DNA from 2 places in the Paenarthrobacter sp. YAF11_1 genome. Region 1 is predicted to be linked to the other one. Evidence: riboswitches for the same ligand, from Rfam matches in the RefSeq annotation. Region 1 holds a riboswitch; the other holds the start of a gene.
What was found. A riboswitch is a leader RNA that binds a small molecule or an ion and turns the genes downstream of it on or off. The one in region 1 is predicted to bind S-adenosylmethionine.

Region 1 (7,333 bases):
AAAGTCCGGCCACCACTTTTTGGGCCGAATGGCCTCGGAATAGCCGCACACAGCGCAGGTCAGATGGACCCAGACGGGGCGTTTGCCGGTGCGGTTGGCGCGCGACTGCACCAACCAAGCCGGGGGGTTGTCCTGCATTTCGCGGAGTTCGGCCTCGGAAAGCCTGGACGGAATACCGTGGCGCTGTGCCATTTCCATCGAAATATCAAGGGCCAATGCGGCATCACGTCTGCTGATCACCACTCAACGATACGGGACTTCACGGGCGTAGGCTGTGCTCATGACTGACGCTGCCGCGCTTCTGCCGAGTACTCCGCTCCAGAAACGCGTGCTGGTGGTGGCCATCGTGGCGTCGTTCATCGCCATCCTTGATGGTTTTGTGGTCAATCTCGCACTGCCTGCCATCGGGAGGGAACTTGGTGGCGGCCTGGTCATCCAGCAGTGGGTAGTAGACGCGTACCTGCTGACATTGGGTGCATTGATCCTGGTGGCCGGCTCCTTATCCGACCATTTCGGGAGGGCGCGAATCCTGGAATGGGGCCTTGCGGGTTTCGCTGTGACCTCGGTCTTGTGCGGGCTGGCGTGGAGCGGCGAAGTCCTGGTGGTGTCGCGGGCACTGCAGGGCATTGCCGGGGCCCTCCTGGTCCCGAGTTCGCTGGCCATGATTATTACCTCGTTCACCGGCCCGGCCCAATCCAAAGCCATCGGCCAGTGGTCCGGCTGGACCAGCGCTGCGGCCATCGTGGGTCCGTTGATTGGCGGCATGGCTGTGGACCTGCTCTCCTGGCGTGTCATCTTCTTCATCAATGTCATTCCCGCCGTTGCCATTTGGCCCATGTTGGCAGGCCTCCGGGCATCCGATGCCGCGAGGGACAAGAGCAAACGCATCGACTACCTCGGGGCCGTCCTGGCCATGGTGGGCCTCGGCGGTCCCGTTTTTGCGTTCATCGAACAGGGCCGCATGGGCTGGGGGAGCGTGCAGGTGTGGTTGCCTCTGGTGGCCGGCATCGCGGCCATGGCTCTTTTCCTGATCCATGAGGCCAGGACTGCCGAGCCAATGCTGCCACTCAGGCTCTTCGCGATCCGCAACTTCGGGTGGGGCAACCTGGCAACACTGGCCATTTACGGGGGAATTTCCCTGGGCTTCTTCGTTTTGGGAATCTATTTGCAGCAAGTTGGGGGCATGGCGGCCACCATGGCGGGCATCGCCCTGCTGCCTGGCACCGTTATCCTCATGCTCTGTGCCTCATATTTTGGTGGCCTTGCAGGGAAGTACGGGCCCAGATGGTTCATGACCGTGGGACCGCTGCTGTGTGGTGTGGGCTTCCTGATGTCGTTGTCGGTCCAGGAGCCGCTGAATTATTGGACCCAGGTACTGCCGGGACAGATCGTCTTCGGTTTGGGATTGGCGACCCTCGTGGCGCCCCTGACGGCCGCTATTCTTGGTGCGGTCCCGCCCGAGGAAGCGGGGATCGGTTCGGCGGTGAACAACGCCGTAGCCCGCATCGCAGGCCTGATCACCATTGCCTTCGCGGGGCTGATCGTGGGACCGGTCTTCAGCCGTGAAGGTTTGTACAACGCCCTGTTGGTCACGGCGGCACTGTTCCTGACCGGGGCAGCAGCTTCCGCCGTCGGGATCAGGAATCCTCCCAAGGGGGCGGCAGCTGCCGCCGACAGCGAACCGGATGCAGCGTCCGGCGACGGCGGGGCAGCCGGGCAGCCCGGCTGAGCTCTCGCCGGGGTTGGGTCAGCGGGCGGGAAGGACGCAGCCTTCGTGGGCTTCGGCGCTCTGGACCCAGAGTGCGGACGTGACTTCGTCGGCGAGATCGAACTCGCGGCCTGTGGCGCCGTTTCCAATCCGCACCACCAGTGCTCCGCCGAACGGTTTACGTCCGACCACTTCAACGGGGGCGTCGAGGGTGATCTCTTCCGCTGCAAGGTACCTGAGGAGATCGGGGTTCTCGTCGCTGATCCTGGTGATACGCCCGGAGTGTCCTTGGTCCAGTTCGATCATGCGGTAGGCGTGCGGCAGTTCAACGGAGCCATCCGCCGAGGGAATCGGATCGCCGTGCGGGTCCCTGACCGGGTGGCCAAGTTTGTCGGACATCCGCTCGATAAAGGTATCTGACACCGCATGCTCCAGCATCTCGGCTTCATCATGGACCTCATCCCAGCTGTACCCGAGTTCTTCCACCAGATAGGTCTCAATGAGGCGATGCCGGCGCACCATGGCAAGGGCCAGGCGCATACCCGCCGCGGTCAAGCGAATGGCGCTGTAGGGCTGGTGGTCCACCAGTCCCTGGTCCTTGAGCTTGCGGACCATTTCTGACACGGAGGAATTGGCTACACCCAGGCGCTGGGCAAGCTGGGAGGACGTTATCGGCTTGTCTTGCCACTCTGTATACGAGTAGATGACCTTGACGTAGTCCTCTATCGAGGAGGAGGGCGTACTGGTCTTCACACCCCAAGCCTACCGTGGCTGCACAGGGCGCATCTTGAACGCCCGCCAGGTCTGCGTCACGTAGGGCAGCGGAACGGTCTCTCCCGGTGCGTGCCCGAGGTGCTCGTAGAGGTACCACTCCAGGTTGCCCATGACCTTCGCCCGGGTGGCGTCGTTGGCGCGGAGATAGTAGCTTCGTGACTTAGTGAGCTCCATGATGTCTTCCGGCGTCGCGTCGTCCGCCCACCGGGTGAAGTGGCTCTCCAAGCCGGCAAATTCCGGTCCGATAAGTGGACGGAACCCGGGCTTGTGGACGTCCCCTGCATGCATGATGCGCGAGAGCCGATGAACCCAGGGCACATCGGTGTCCAACTGGTTCCAGACCAGTCCCAAGGTCCCGTGCGGCCGCAGGATACGGGCTATCTCGGAGCTCGCGGCAAGGGGATCGCACCAATGCCAGGCCTGGGCAACACTGACGACGTCGAATGCTGAGTCCGTCAGTCCCGTTGCTTCGGCCGTTCCCTCCAATGCGCGGACGTGTGGATGGGACTTCCGCAGTTGCTCCAGCATGTCGGTGGAAGGGTCGACGGCGGTAACGTCCAGCCCGCGCTCTACGAGGAGCGCAGTGAACTTGCCAGTGCCGGCTCCCAGATCCGCAGCGGCGGTGGCTCCTTGGGGAACCAGCCATTCCACGGAGCCCAGGGGATATCCGGGCCGAACGCGATCGTAATGCTCTCCGCCGTCTTGGAAGCTCTGGCCGAACTCGTTGCGACGGTCAGCGTGGAGCTTGGGACCACGTGGTCCGGCAGGTCCGGGAATGCCGGGCTGTCCGCTGGGGGCGGCCGGAGAACGCAATGCCACCAAAACTCCTTCACAGGGTCGCTGAAAGATACCCTACGAATTTACCGCAGCCGGGGTAAAGCGCGCTTAGTCAACGGTGCAGGGAGCAGCGCCTGCAGTGCCGGGCGTGTTGGGAGCCCACTCCGGGTAGGTTCGGTGGTCGTTGGCAGGTACCCAGCGGCCCTCGTCCACCACGTAGTCCCAGCCCAGTCCGTTGCGCTTGAGCCCTTCGATGCCTGCGAGCAGCCTCGTGGCGTCCTCCAACCGGGAGCCGACGCCAAAGCTGGCACGCAAGGACCCGGAGGGAAGTCCGAGTCGCTTGAGCAGTGGGTGGGCGCAGAAGCGTCCATCCCGGAGGCCAACTCCGTGCTCGGCGGCCAGATAAGCGGCCACCAATCCGGCGTCGAATCCTTCCACGGAGAAATTGACCACACCAATGGTGTCGTCGGAGTCAGTGAAGATCTGGTGCACAGTCACGCCGTCGATGGCTTCCAGGCCGTCCACCAGGTACGTGCGGATGGCGGCTTCGTGGGCGTGCCACGCGTCTTGGTCCAACCCGGCGAGGACCTGCGTGGCGCGGGCGAGGGTTGCGGCACCCAGGACATTGGGGGACCCGCCTTCATGGCGGGCAGGGCCCGTTGCCCAGCTCACGGAGTCCAGGCGGGCTTCACGGACGGCGCCGCCACCAGCCAGGTGGGGAGTCCCGGCGTCGAGCCAGTCCGGGCGGCCCACTACGACGCCTGCGCCGAAGGGGGCATAGAGCTTGTGGCCGGAGAACACGACGTAGTCAACATCGGCCTCCGTGATGTTGATCCGGCGGTGAGGTGCCAGCTGTGCGGCATCGACTACGATCCTGGCGCCGTATTCGTGCGCAAGTGCTGCGAGTTCGGCGATCGGCAGGATTTCACCTGTCACGTTGGAGGCACCCGTGACGGCGAGCAGGCTGACCCCGCCTTGGGCCAATTCGTCGCGAAGCTTGTCCACTGTGGCGGCCAAGGTGGAGGCCGCCACGACGCTGCGGTGCGGGACACCCTGCCAGGGAAGAAGGTTGGCGTGGTGTTCGATGTCCAGGTACAGGACTTCCCCGGAGAAGCGGCCGTCGATCTGCGGCAGGCAGCCAGCCAGTAGGTTCAGGGAGTCTGTGGTGTTTCGCGTAAAAATCACGGAATCGTCAGGACGCCCACCGACGAACTCACGGACAATGTTGCGCGAATTCTCGTAGACCGACGTGCTGATCTGGGAGGCAAAGCCCGCGCCGCGGTGAACGCTGGCGTAGTAAGGCAGGACCTCGTTGAGGTAGGCCGAGACGATGGTCAGGGCCGGAGCCGATGCTCCGTAGTCCAGATTGGCATAGCGGACGTGGCCGCCCTGGATCAGGGGTGCCTGCAGCTCAGCGCCAGTGACGGCGGCGAGTGGCCGTGCTGCTGCAGCTGCCTGTGACGGGGTTTCGCCGGCAAAGGACGGAATGATGTTTGAATCGAACGTGACTGTGCTCATGGGACCTCACTCAAGAGGGACCCCCATAGGGGGATCCGCGCTTGCCGCATCCGTTCCGGACCGGCCGGGTCGTCACCCGGGGCACCCCGCCGCGAATGGAGGGTTGCCGGCCAGCAAACCGGGGTTTAGCGCTGGCACTCGTGACCTGTAAAAAGGTTAGGGCACCCCCAGCGGCCCCTCCAAAGTCACTTCGCTTTGTTAAGCACTTTGTTACGCCGGGTTGTAAATCGCCGGTTTGGCGAAGAAAAAACGGCGGAGGCCTCCAAAAGGAGGCTTCCGCCGTCGAATATTCGCTGAAGAGCAGCTTGTGAACCGTGAAGGGAACCTGCGCTAGAGGAGGTCGTCCAGGTCTGGGTTGAGCCGTTTGAGGACTTCCGAGTGAAGGATGGAGTTGGTGGCCAGCGCGTTGCCGCCGAACGGACCGTCGTCGCCTTCCAAGGAAGTGAAGCGGCCACCGGCCTCCGTGACGATCGGGACGAGAGCTGCCATGTCGTACAGGTTCAGCTCAGGCTCGCACGCGATGTCCACTGCGCCCTCGGCCACCAGGCAGTATGACCAGAAATCGCCGTAGGCCCGGGTTCGCCAGACATCCTCGGTAAGCCCCAGGAACTCGTCCAGGTTCCCGCGTTCCTTCCACCCGGACAGGCTTGAGTAGGACAAGGAGGCATCGGACAACTGGGAAACGTTGGAGACCTTCAACCGGGTGGCAGCGGCAAGGGACCGGCCCATGTAGGCACCCATGTCCTTGGCAGCCCACCAGCGTTTGCCCAAGGCGGGTGCACTGACGACGCCGACCACGGGTTCGCCCTCATCAACCAGTGCGATCAATGTTGCCCACACCGGCACGCCCCTGACGAAGTTCTTGGTCCCATCGATGGGATCAATGATCCAACGGCGTGAGCCGTGTCCGCTGCTGCCAAACTCCTCGCCAAGGACAGCATCCCGGGGACGGGAACGGGAGAGCTGACCCCGGATGGCCTCCTCCGCTGCTTTGTCTGCGTCGGTGACAGGTGTGAGGTCTGGCTTGGTTTCGATCTTCAGGTCCAGAGCCTTGAAGCGGTCCATGGTCTGGGCATCGACAGAATCAGCGAGGACGTGGGCAAGGCGCAGGTCATCGTTGTAGGTGGAAACGGGATGGGTCATGCCACCAAACTATCCTGAAACGCGCGCTGCAGCGGGGACGTGAAGCCGCAACGATCAGTTGACCGTGCCCAGTTCCTTGGTCTCTTTTGCTTCCAGTCGGGGGTCGGCACCGAGCAAACGGCGCAATGAGGCCAACCGCGCTACCCCTGACGGTCCTGCATGGCCGTCGTTCACCCACGGATCCAGCCCGCAGTTGATGGCAGTGGCGTCGTGCTTGCAGCCCCGCTCACAGGCCTCCGTCCCGGGCTCAAGATCCGGAAACGAGTGCAGAATCCGGTCCGGGTCCACATGGGCAAGGCCAAAGGACCGGATACCGGGGGTATCGATGATCCAGCTGCCGGCCGGCGCGTCGACGAGCTTCAGGGCCAAAGCGGAGGAGGACGTATGCCGTCCACGTCCTGTCACAGCGTTAACGCCGCCGGTGGCCCGCTCCGCCCCTGTCAGCGCATTGACCATGGTGGACTTGCCCACGCCCGAGTGGCCGAGCATCACGGTGACCTTGCCGCCGAGGTGGGAGCGCAGTTGGGCAACGGCGTCCTTGTCCAACCGTGCGGACAGGCCGTCATCGGAGCGGGCGTCGATGCCGCCTGCTTCAGAGTCTGCCGTGCGGCTGATGATCACCGGGAAGTCCAGGCTGAGGTAGTTGGCAAGCAATTCCGCCGGATCCCTGACGTCCGCCTTGGTGATGAGCAGCAGCGGCTCAATGCCGGCGTCGTAGGCTGCCACCAAGGCACGGTCGATGAATCCGGTGCGCGGTTCGGGGTTGGCGGCTGCAACAACAATGACCAATTGGTGGGCGTTGGCCACTACCACCCGTTCGATGGGGTCGGTGTCGTCAGCACTGCGCCGCAGGAGGGTTCGTCGTTCTTCCACCCGGACCAGCCGCGCGAGCGTGTCCGGCGAGCCGGAGACGTCCCCCACCAACGCGACGAAGTCCCCGGGTACTACCGGGTTCCGCCGCAGTTCGCGGGCGCGCGCAGCGATGACGACGCGTGCGTTCGCGGAGTCCTCGTCCACAATCGCCCTGTAGCGTCCGCGGTCCACGGTGATGATCCGGCCGATCACGGCGTCGTCGTGGCTGGGTCTGTCCTTGGTCCGCGGCCTGGAACCTTTTTTGTTGGGTCGGATCCGGACGTCGGATTCATCCCAGGAGCGTGCATCACGGCCCATGGTCAGTTCTTGGCCCCATCCGCGCTGGAGATGGTTTCCACCATTCGAGCCCACATTTCCGGGAACTCCGGCATGGTCTTGGAGGTGGTGGCAATGTCTTCCACCCTGACGCCTTCCACGGCGAGGCCCAGGATGGCGCCGGCAGTGGCCATGCGGTGGTCGGCGTAGCTGTGGACCACGCCGGCGTGCAGTGCCGCGGGGCGGATGATGAGGCCATCGGCGGTCTCTTCGGCGTCACCGCCC
Region 2 (7,333 bases), on a different contig from region 1:
CGCTGCCCGAACGGCACCAACCCGGGCCGGGGTGCCTGGCTTTGCGTGGCGGAGGAGCCGTACAGGAACCGCTGCAGGTCGCCGCTGAAATACGCCCCCGCGCACACCAATGCGAGGATGCCCAGGAAGAACAGGATGGCGGCGGTGCTGCTGTGCTTGACGGGCGGCCGTGGCGTGGCCGGTTGCCGGACCGGCGGTGCCAGCGTTCCCTCGGGCCGGTAGGGGCCATGCGGAGGATCATGGGGGCGGGAAGGATCGGGGTCCTGCCACTCGGGCGACCCGTAAGGTTCCATGGAACCCCCTGACGTGGAGGCTGCGACGGGAGGTGGGGCGCCGTCGTCGGCCGTTCCCGACAGCATAAGTCCGGTACCGCCGGGAGTCCATGGCGGACTGAACGGGCTCTTAGATATCCTCGCGGCAGGGGGCCGAGGCAAGGAGGTGCAGTCCGGTCAGGTCGCCGGCCGCAAGACCGTCAGGGGCGCCAATCTCCGGGTACATCAGCTGGACCGGATCTTCCACATGGTCCAAACCCATGACGTGCCCCAATTCGTGCTGCATGACCGCCAGGACGTAGTCGGCGCCTTCGGGGTCAGCGAGCAGTTCGGAGACCTGCGGGGTGTCCAGCTCCAGGCTGCCCGTGATGTAGCTTTTGGGTCCGTTGTTGAGTGAGTACATGGTGCTGCCGCCGGTGCCAATGACTTTGTCCGCCAAAGCCGGAGCGGCCTCTGGCGTGGTCCACGAAATCAGCAAGGGCGCCCACCGGTCGCCGTACTTGGCCGGCTGGTATGGCTCCCGCCGGTCTACCGGCAATTCGTCGGTGGTGCCGTCGTTGACGAACTGGATCCCTGAAGCGGCGGAGACATTGGCGATCGCTGTCTCCAACAGTGCATCGGAACCCTCCGGCGCGGAAGCGTTGTTCACCACGTAGTGCAGCGGCCGGCATGGCGAGTACCCCACCGGAGTGCCGTCGTCGTTGGTGGCCAGGAACTTATACGAACCGTTGGTAGTTTCCGGCGCCTTCGGCGAGGCCAACGGGGCGTCCGCCTCCTCAACTCCGGGCGGCGGGGCGTCTGCTGCACGTGCAGGCGCCGTTTGCTTCTGCCCGGGGTGCCCGTCCTGCGCGGCACCTGGGACGCTCACACCCGGGAAAAGGGCGGTGATCCGTGGGTCTCCATGCAGGAATCCGCTGACCAGCACTGCCACCACAGCGGCAATTCCGGCCATCAGCACGCCGCGGAGAATGCGCCAGGCCGTCCCGGCACGCCGGTGCTTGGGCGCACGCGTTTCCCGCTCCGAGTCCACGGTTCTCCATTCCTCACGCCCTGGTCACGCGGGGCAGCGCGGAGGACGAACCAACATTACGGGCTGCGGGGGAGCCGTCCAAACTAGATGATGGTTGCCCCGAACACCAGGCCCAGCCCGTAGGTGGCGGCCGCAGCTCCCAGGCCGATCGCGAGCTGGCGCAGTCCGCGGCTCAGCGGCGACGTTCCGGACAACAAGCCCACGACGGCGCCGGTCGCCAGAAGCGCGATGCCCACCAGGACACCGGCCACCATCAAGGCGGCAAAGCCCGTCATGCCGAAGATAAAGGGCAGGATGGGAACGACCGCACCGGAAGCGAAGAAGCAGAAGCTGGACACCGCGGCGCCCCACGCGGAGCCGACGGATTCGTGCTCGTCGGTAGCAGGTTTCTCAGGCTGCAAGGAGAGGCTGGGATCGCAGTCGCAGCTGAACACGCCCATGCGCTCTGCGGCGCGATGCTCAGCGGCTTCGCGCGTCATGCCGCGGGCGAGGTACACCAGCACCAATTCGTTGTGCTCGATGTCCAACGACGGTGCAGCCGTGAGGGTGGCTTGGGTTGGCAGGGTCGCATTGAGCAGTTCCCGCTGGGAGCGGACCGAGACGTACTCGCCGGCGCCCATGGACAGTGCGCCGGCCAAAAGACCTGCCACACCGCTCATCAGCACCACCGGACTGGGTACGCCGGTGGCAGCCATGCCCATGACCAGCGACAGGTTGCTCACCAAACCGTCGTTGGCGCCAAAGACCGCGGCACGGAAAGTACCGGAAAGCCGGTTCCGGCCGCGGGTGGCCAGTCCCCTGACCACCTCTTCGTGGATCTGTTCGTCAGCCACCATGGCAGCTGTTGCCGCGGGTTCGGTGCCGTAGGGGGAGCGGCCCTCTGCTCGTTGGGCCAGGGCCAGCACAAAGACGGACCCGAAGTTGCGGGCCAGGAAGCCCAGGAACTGGCTTCGGGATGATGCGGCCTTGGGCATTCCGGCGTGCTCACCCAGGAGCTTGAGCCAGTGGGCCTCGTGACGGCCTTCGGCTTCGGCAAGGGCCAGCAGGATTTGGCGTTCTTCGCCGTCGCGTCTCTGGGCGAGTTCGCGGTACACGGCGGCCTCGGCACGCTCATCGGCGAGGTACTGACGCCACCGGCGGATGTCGGCGTGCGAGGGCGGCGGCGGTTGCGTTACGTCGTTTTCGGGGGCTGCCGATTCCGGGGTGGGGTCCGGAGCGGGGCTCGACGAACCGGGGGATTCCTGGTGCTGTTGCACTTTCTCTCCTGTGCTGGGTGGGGTAGTTGCGGCCCCATTGCACGCCCCACACTACCGCTTATCCGCGCGGATTTTTGGCTGGTATTCCTTAGCTGGAATGTTCGGTGCACCGTAATTTCCGGCCGTCCTTGACCCTCGACTGAGCCGGTGCTCAGATGGAAGGACAGGGGCGGGGGCCCTCCCCGCACACGTTCAACTGGGCTTTGYGCAGCCCACGAGACGGAGGTTGCAGCATGGACACCACCGAATCACACGCCAAGCACCCGGACCGGGCAACCATCGAGTCGGATCCGGCCTACGACTACGCAGAGGACCAGGAAGTGGACGAGGCCTGGGTGGAAGAAGTGGACGCCCCGGAGGACGACGAACGCGTGGTCCCGATCGATGAAACCGAAGAATTCCGCGACGAGGACGAGGAAATCCAGGCTTAGTCCTCCCGGGTGAGGGTGTAGTGCTGCCGCACACCCTCGCGTTCGCCGACGGCGGCAACAGTCACCGTGAGTGTCTTGGACGACTCACACCAGCGCGTCGGACGGACGGCCCGGGCCAACGCTTGCGCGATCAGGTGCGGCTGGGGATGTCCAAACCGCCGGGTTCCGGCCTTCGCGGTGATGGTGACCGTGCCCATGAAAAGGTCGACGGCGGGAATCACCGTAACTGTGGGCGTGGCTGTTGGTGCCGGGGTGCTTGGTGCCGGACTGCTTGGTGCCGGGGTGGTATCGCCTTGGTATGGCAAGGGACTGCTCCTTGGGGGAGTGCTCTTGCCCGCTCGGTTGTCTCTGGTCCGGGACGGGCCGCTTCCTCATCCGAACCACCCGTGAACATGGGGTTGGTGTGTGGCCAGTCGGAGCTTGGCACCACATCTCTTGAAGCTGGGACCACCCTACCCCACAGCACCCCAACCCCCTCCCGTTGTGAGGCCTGCTCTGCGTGCTTTGGCGGGGCTTTAGGGCGCAAAGCGGGCCACGCAACGCCCAGTTCCCGGAGGCAAAACAACGGCGGGCATAAAACAAGGGCGGCGCCGCCCCGGAAAGGGGAGGCGCCGCCGTCGAACGTTGCTCTGTTGCTTGTTGCGTTACTTGTGGCTGCTGACCGGGTGGGCCTCAGGCGGGAGTTCCTCAGAGACGGCACCTGCAACGCGCTTGTCCCAGGCCGCGCGGACGGCGGGATCCGTTGGCGGGGTGAGCAGTGAAATCACGACGTAGGCGATGAACGAGGCAGCGAGGCCGAAGTAGATCGGTTCGTTGGCGTAGACGCCGTCCGCACTCGGAATGACACCCACGGCGAAGAGGATCAGCAGCGTCAGAGTCAACACCGATCCCACTGCCATGGACCACGCAGCGGCGATGCCCGTGCCGCGCTTCCACACCAAGCCGCCCAGAATTGCGACCAGGAGGCCGCCTACCAGGATGTCGTAAGCGATGGTGAGGGCTACCACCACGTCCTGTGCTGCCATGGAAATCAGAACTGCTACGATGCCGAGTCCAAGAACCCAGTAGCGGTTTGCCTTGACGTCGTGCTCGGGGTTTTCGCTGTCATCGGTGTTGATGGTCTTTCCGAACCAGCTGGCCACGAACGGGACAACGTCCGCACGTGCCACCGTTGCTGCGGCAATCAGGGCGCCGGAAGCGGTGGACATCATGGCTGCGACAGCCGCGGCCATGACCAGGCCGCCGATGCCGACGGGCAGGATGTGGGTGGCTACCTCTGCGTAGACAACGTCCTTGCCGAGGTTGGCGACATCGATATCCGGCAAGGCCACGCGGGCAGCCAGGCCGATCAGGGCGCCGGCGATGCCGTAGAGAATGCAGTAGACACCGGCCGTGGCGCCACCCCAACGGGCAACCGTGGGGGTCTTGGCGGTGAAGACGCGCTGCCAGATGTCCTGGCCGATCAGCAGGCCCAGCGTGTAGACCACGAAATACGTGATGATGGTCTGGGCGCCGATGCCATCGATCTGGAAGAAGGTGTCGTCGAGGCGCTCACGGATGCCGTCCATGCCGCCGGCAGCGTTCAGGACGAACGGGAGCATGAGGAAGAAGATGCCGACAGTCTTGATGATGAACTGGACCTGGTCGGCCAAGGTGATGGACCACATGCCGCCAATGGTGGAGTACACCAGGACGATCGCGCCGCCAACGGCGATGGCCAGCCAGCGTTCCCAGTCGAAGAGCACCACGAAGATGGTGGCGTAGGCGCCGGTGGACGTAGCGCAGAGCATGAGCGTGTACGCCAGCATGACGATGCCTGAGGTCTGTGTGGCCCTGCTGCCGTAGCGAAGGCTCAGCATCTGGGAGACCGTGTAGATCTTCAGGCGCTGGATGGTGCCGGCGAACAGGAGGCTGAGCAGCAGCACGCCTGATCCGATGGCCACCACCAGCCACATGCCGGAGATGCCGAACTTGTAGCCGAGGCCGACGCCGCCCACGGTGGAAGCGCCACCGAGGACCACAGCGGCCATGGTGCCGGTGTAAAGGAACGGTCCCAGGCGGCGGCCGGCCACCAGGAAGTCGCTGTTGTTCTTGGTGCGGGACTTGCCCCACCAGCCGAATGCCAGCATGGCGAGCAGGTACACCACCACGATTGCGATGTTAATAGCCGAAGATTCCATGAACGGTCCTTGGAGCTGATGCACGGAGGTTGGGGTTTTCGACGATACTCCTGCGAAGCGTCGAAGTCTCTGTGCTGATGGTTGGAGATTGGGGAGGTGTTGTGTGCCTCACAGACAACACTTGTTGCCTATGAGGATATGTTGTGATCGGAGTAACAGTCAAGGTGCTTTGGTCATGGTTCCGCGGATTCTGGTCGTGTTGGCCTGTCTCCCGGCTACTATTGCTCCAATGACAGGGCCACATGACAGGCCTGAAAGGTTCGTGAATGAAGGCTCTCCCCGTTGAACCGAGCAATGTTCCCGTTGCCATCGGTTCCAGAATCCGCGCAGCCCGGCAGGCGCAGCGCCTCACCATCGAGCAAGTGGCTGATGCTACCGGCTTGACCAAGGGCTTCCTCAGCCGTGTGGAGCGTGACCTGACATCGCCGTCGGTCGCTTCTCTGGTCACCCTGTGCCAGGTCCTGTCGGTGTCCGTAGGCGACTTGTTCGCCGCCCCGGAAACGCACCTGACCAAACGCGACGACGGTCCGCGCATCTCCTTGGGTGGCCAGGGCATTGTGGAGCGTTTGCTGACGGCCCGCTCAGAGCGTCGACTCCAGATTTTGCAGGCCACTATAGAGCCGCGGGGCCGTGGGGAGAACGAGCTCTACGCCGTAGACTGCGACGTCGATGTCCTGCACGTGGTCAAGGGCAGGATCAAGCTCATCCTGACCAATGAAGAGTACGACCTTGAAGAAGGGGACACACTCTCCTTCCCCGGCCGCGAACCGCACACCTGGATCAACCCCACGGACGAAACCGTCGAAGTGCTCTGGGTGCTGGTGCCGGCGGCAAGCCGCTAGATTTTCTCCCCGCGAGATGGCAGTTAATGCCCATGTTTGCGGCAAACATGGGCATTAACTGTAGTTTCGGCGGCGGGGGAGCAGGTGGTCAGCCCACGTGCACCCACGGCCGGCGGGTGATGTCCGGCTCGGCCTCCCTCAGCACTTCACGGGTTACCGGCGCGATCTCGCCTTCGCCGAAGAACAGGAACTTGCTGAGGTTGGAGATCGGGTTGCCCTCGGTCCAGCGGAAGTAGATGTGGGGCATGAATCCAGTGACGTCGCGGATGTGGAGGAGGACTGCCGCCACGGTGTTGGGGACATTGTTGCTGTGCACTTCCAGGATCTTGAAACCGTGCCGGATCTTGCCCACAACCTGGAGTTCCTGTTCGAAGTCCGAGCTGTCGTCCACGATGACCTCGATGAAGACGGCGTCGCAGTCGACGGGCAGGTGGCTGGCCTGTTGCGCGTGCTGCAGTTTCTCGCGGTACCTGCTGGCGCTGAGGTGTTTGGGTTCATGCGCGATGATCCGGACGGGTCCCTCGGAAGCGTTGGCGGTGAACTCCAGTGCTTTCTCGTCCATTTTGATGTGGGTTGCCCGGAGTTCGAAGGCACGCCGCATGCGGGATATGAAGCTGACCACCATGATGCCCAGGATGAAGAGTGCTGCGATCTTCAGGCCGTCAGGACGCTCGATCGAGTTGACCACTGTGGTGTAGACGAAGACGAGGGAGATGATCCCGAAGCCGATGAACTGGCCGCGTTGCTTCTTTCGCCGTGCGGACAAGGTGACTGCGATGGAAGCGGAAGTGATGAGGACCAGCACGCCTGTGGCATAGGCGCCGCCCTGGGCATTGACGTCAGCCTTGAAAATGATGGTGACGATGAAGGCGATCACAGTGAACACCAGGACCAGCGGGCGCAGTGCCCGGGCCCAGGCTGGAGCCATGCCGTAGCGGGGCAGGTATCGCGGAACGAGGTTCAGAAGCCCGGCCATGGCGGACGCGCCGGCGAACCAGAGGATGGCGATGGTGCTGACGTCGTAAACAGTACCGAAGCCGTCGCCGAGGAACTTGTGCGCCAGGTAGGCGAGTGCGCGGCCTTCGGCTTTGCCGCCGTCCTGGAATTCGGCGGCGGGGATCAGCATGACGGTGGTGAAGCTGGACGTGATGAGGAATGAGCTCATGATGATGGCCGCAGTGGTCAGCAGTTTGTGGGCGCCCTTGATCCGGCCGGCCGGGTTGGCTTCGGTGTCTGTGGCGTGTCCCTTGATCTGGGGCATGACGGCCACGCCGGTTTCAAATCCGGAGAGTCCCAGCGCCAGGCGGGGGAAGACCAGGAGG

Region 2: it holds a riboswitch for S-adenosylmethionine, as region 1 does, so the genes downstream of both, AB4Y77_RS16875 (hypothetical protein) here and AB4Y77_RS01155 (aminotransferase class V-fold PLP-dependent enzyme) in region 1, are expected to answer to the same signal.

The regions. Positions count from the first base shown of each region.
Region 1 covers NZ_JBFRDF010000001.1:239,977-247,309, reverse strand. The annotation lists gene AB4Y77_RS01175 (hypothetical protein) at 1-198, opposite strand, end outside; gene AB4Y77_RS01170 (MFS transporter) at 275-1,729, shown strand; gene AB4Y77_RS01165 (metal-dependent transcriptional regulator) at 1,748-2,461, opposite strand; gene AB4Y77_RS01160 (class I SAM-dependent methyltransferase) at 2,471-3,295, opposite strand; gene AB4Y77_RS01155 (aminotransferase class V-fold PLP-dependent enzyme) at 3,368-4,777, opposite strand; SAM riboswitch class IV at 4,810-4,923, opposite strand; gene hisN (histidinol-phosphatase) at 5,108-5,920, opposite strand; gene rsgA (ribosome small subunit-dependent GTPase A) at 5,975-7,090, opposite strand; gene aroA (3-phosphoshikimate 1-carboxyvinyltransferase) at 7,093-7,333, opposite strand, start outside.
Region 2 covers NZ_JBFRDF010000011.1:85,179-92,511, reverse strand. The annotation lists gene AB4Y77_RS16895 (matrixin family metalloprotease) at 1-293, opposite strand, end outside; gene AB4Y77_RS16890 (matrixin family metalloprotease) at 403-1,302, opposite strand; gene AB4Y77_RS16885 (VIT1/CCC1 transporter family protein) at 1,386-2,558, opposite strand; gene AB4Y77_RS16880 (hypothetical protein) at 2,792-2,989, shown strand; gene AB4Y77_RS16875 (hypothetical protein) at 2,986-3,294, opposite strand; SAM riboswitch class IV at 3,311-3,430, opposite strand; gene AB4Y77_RS16870 (sodium:solute symporter) at 3,634-5,169, opposite strand; gene AB4Y77_RS16865 (helix-turn-helix domain-containing protein) at 5,436-6,011, shown strand; gene AB4Y77_RS16860 (amino acid transporter) at 6,100-7,333, opposite strand, start outside.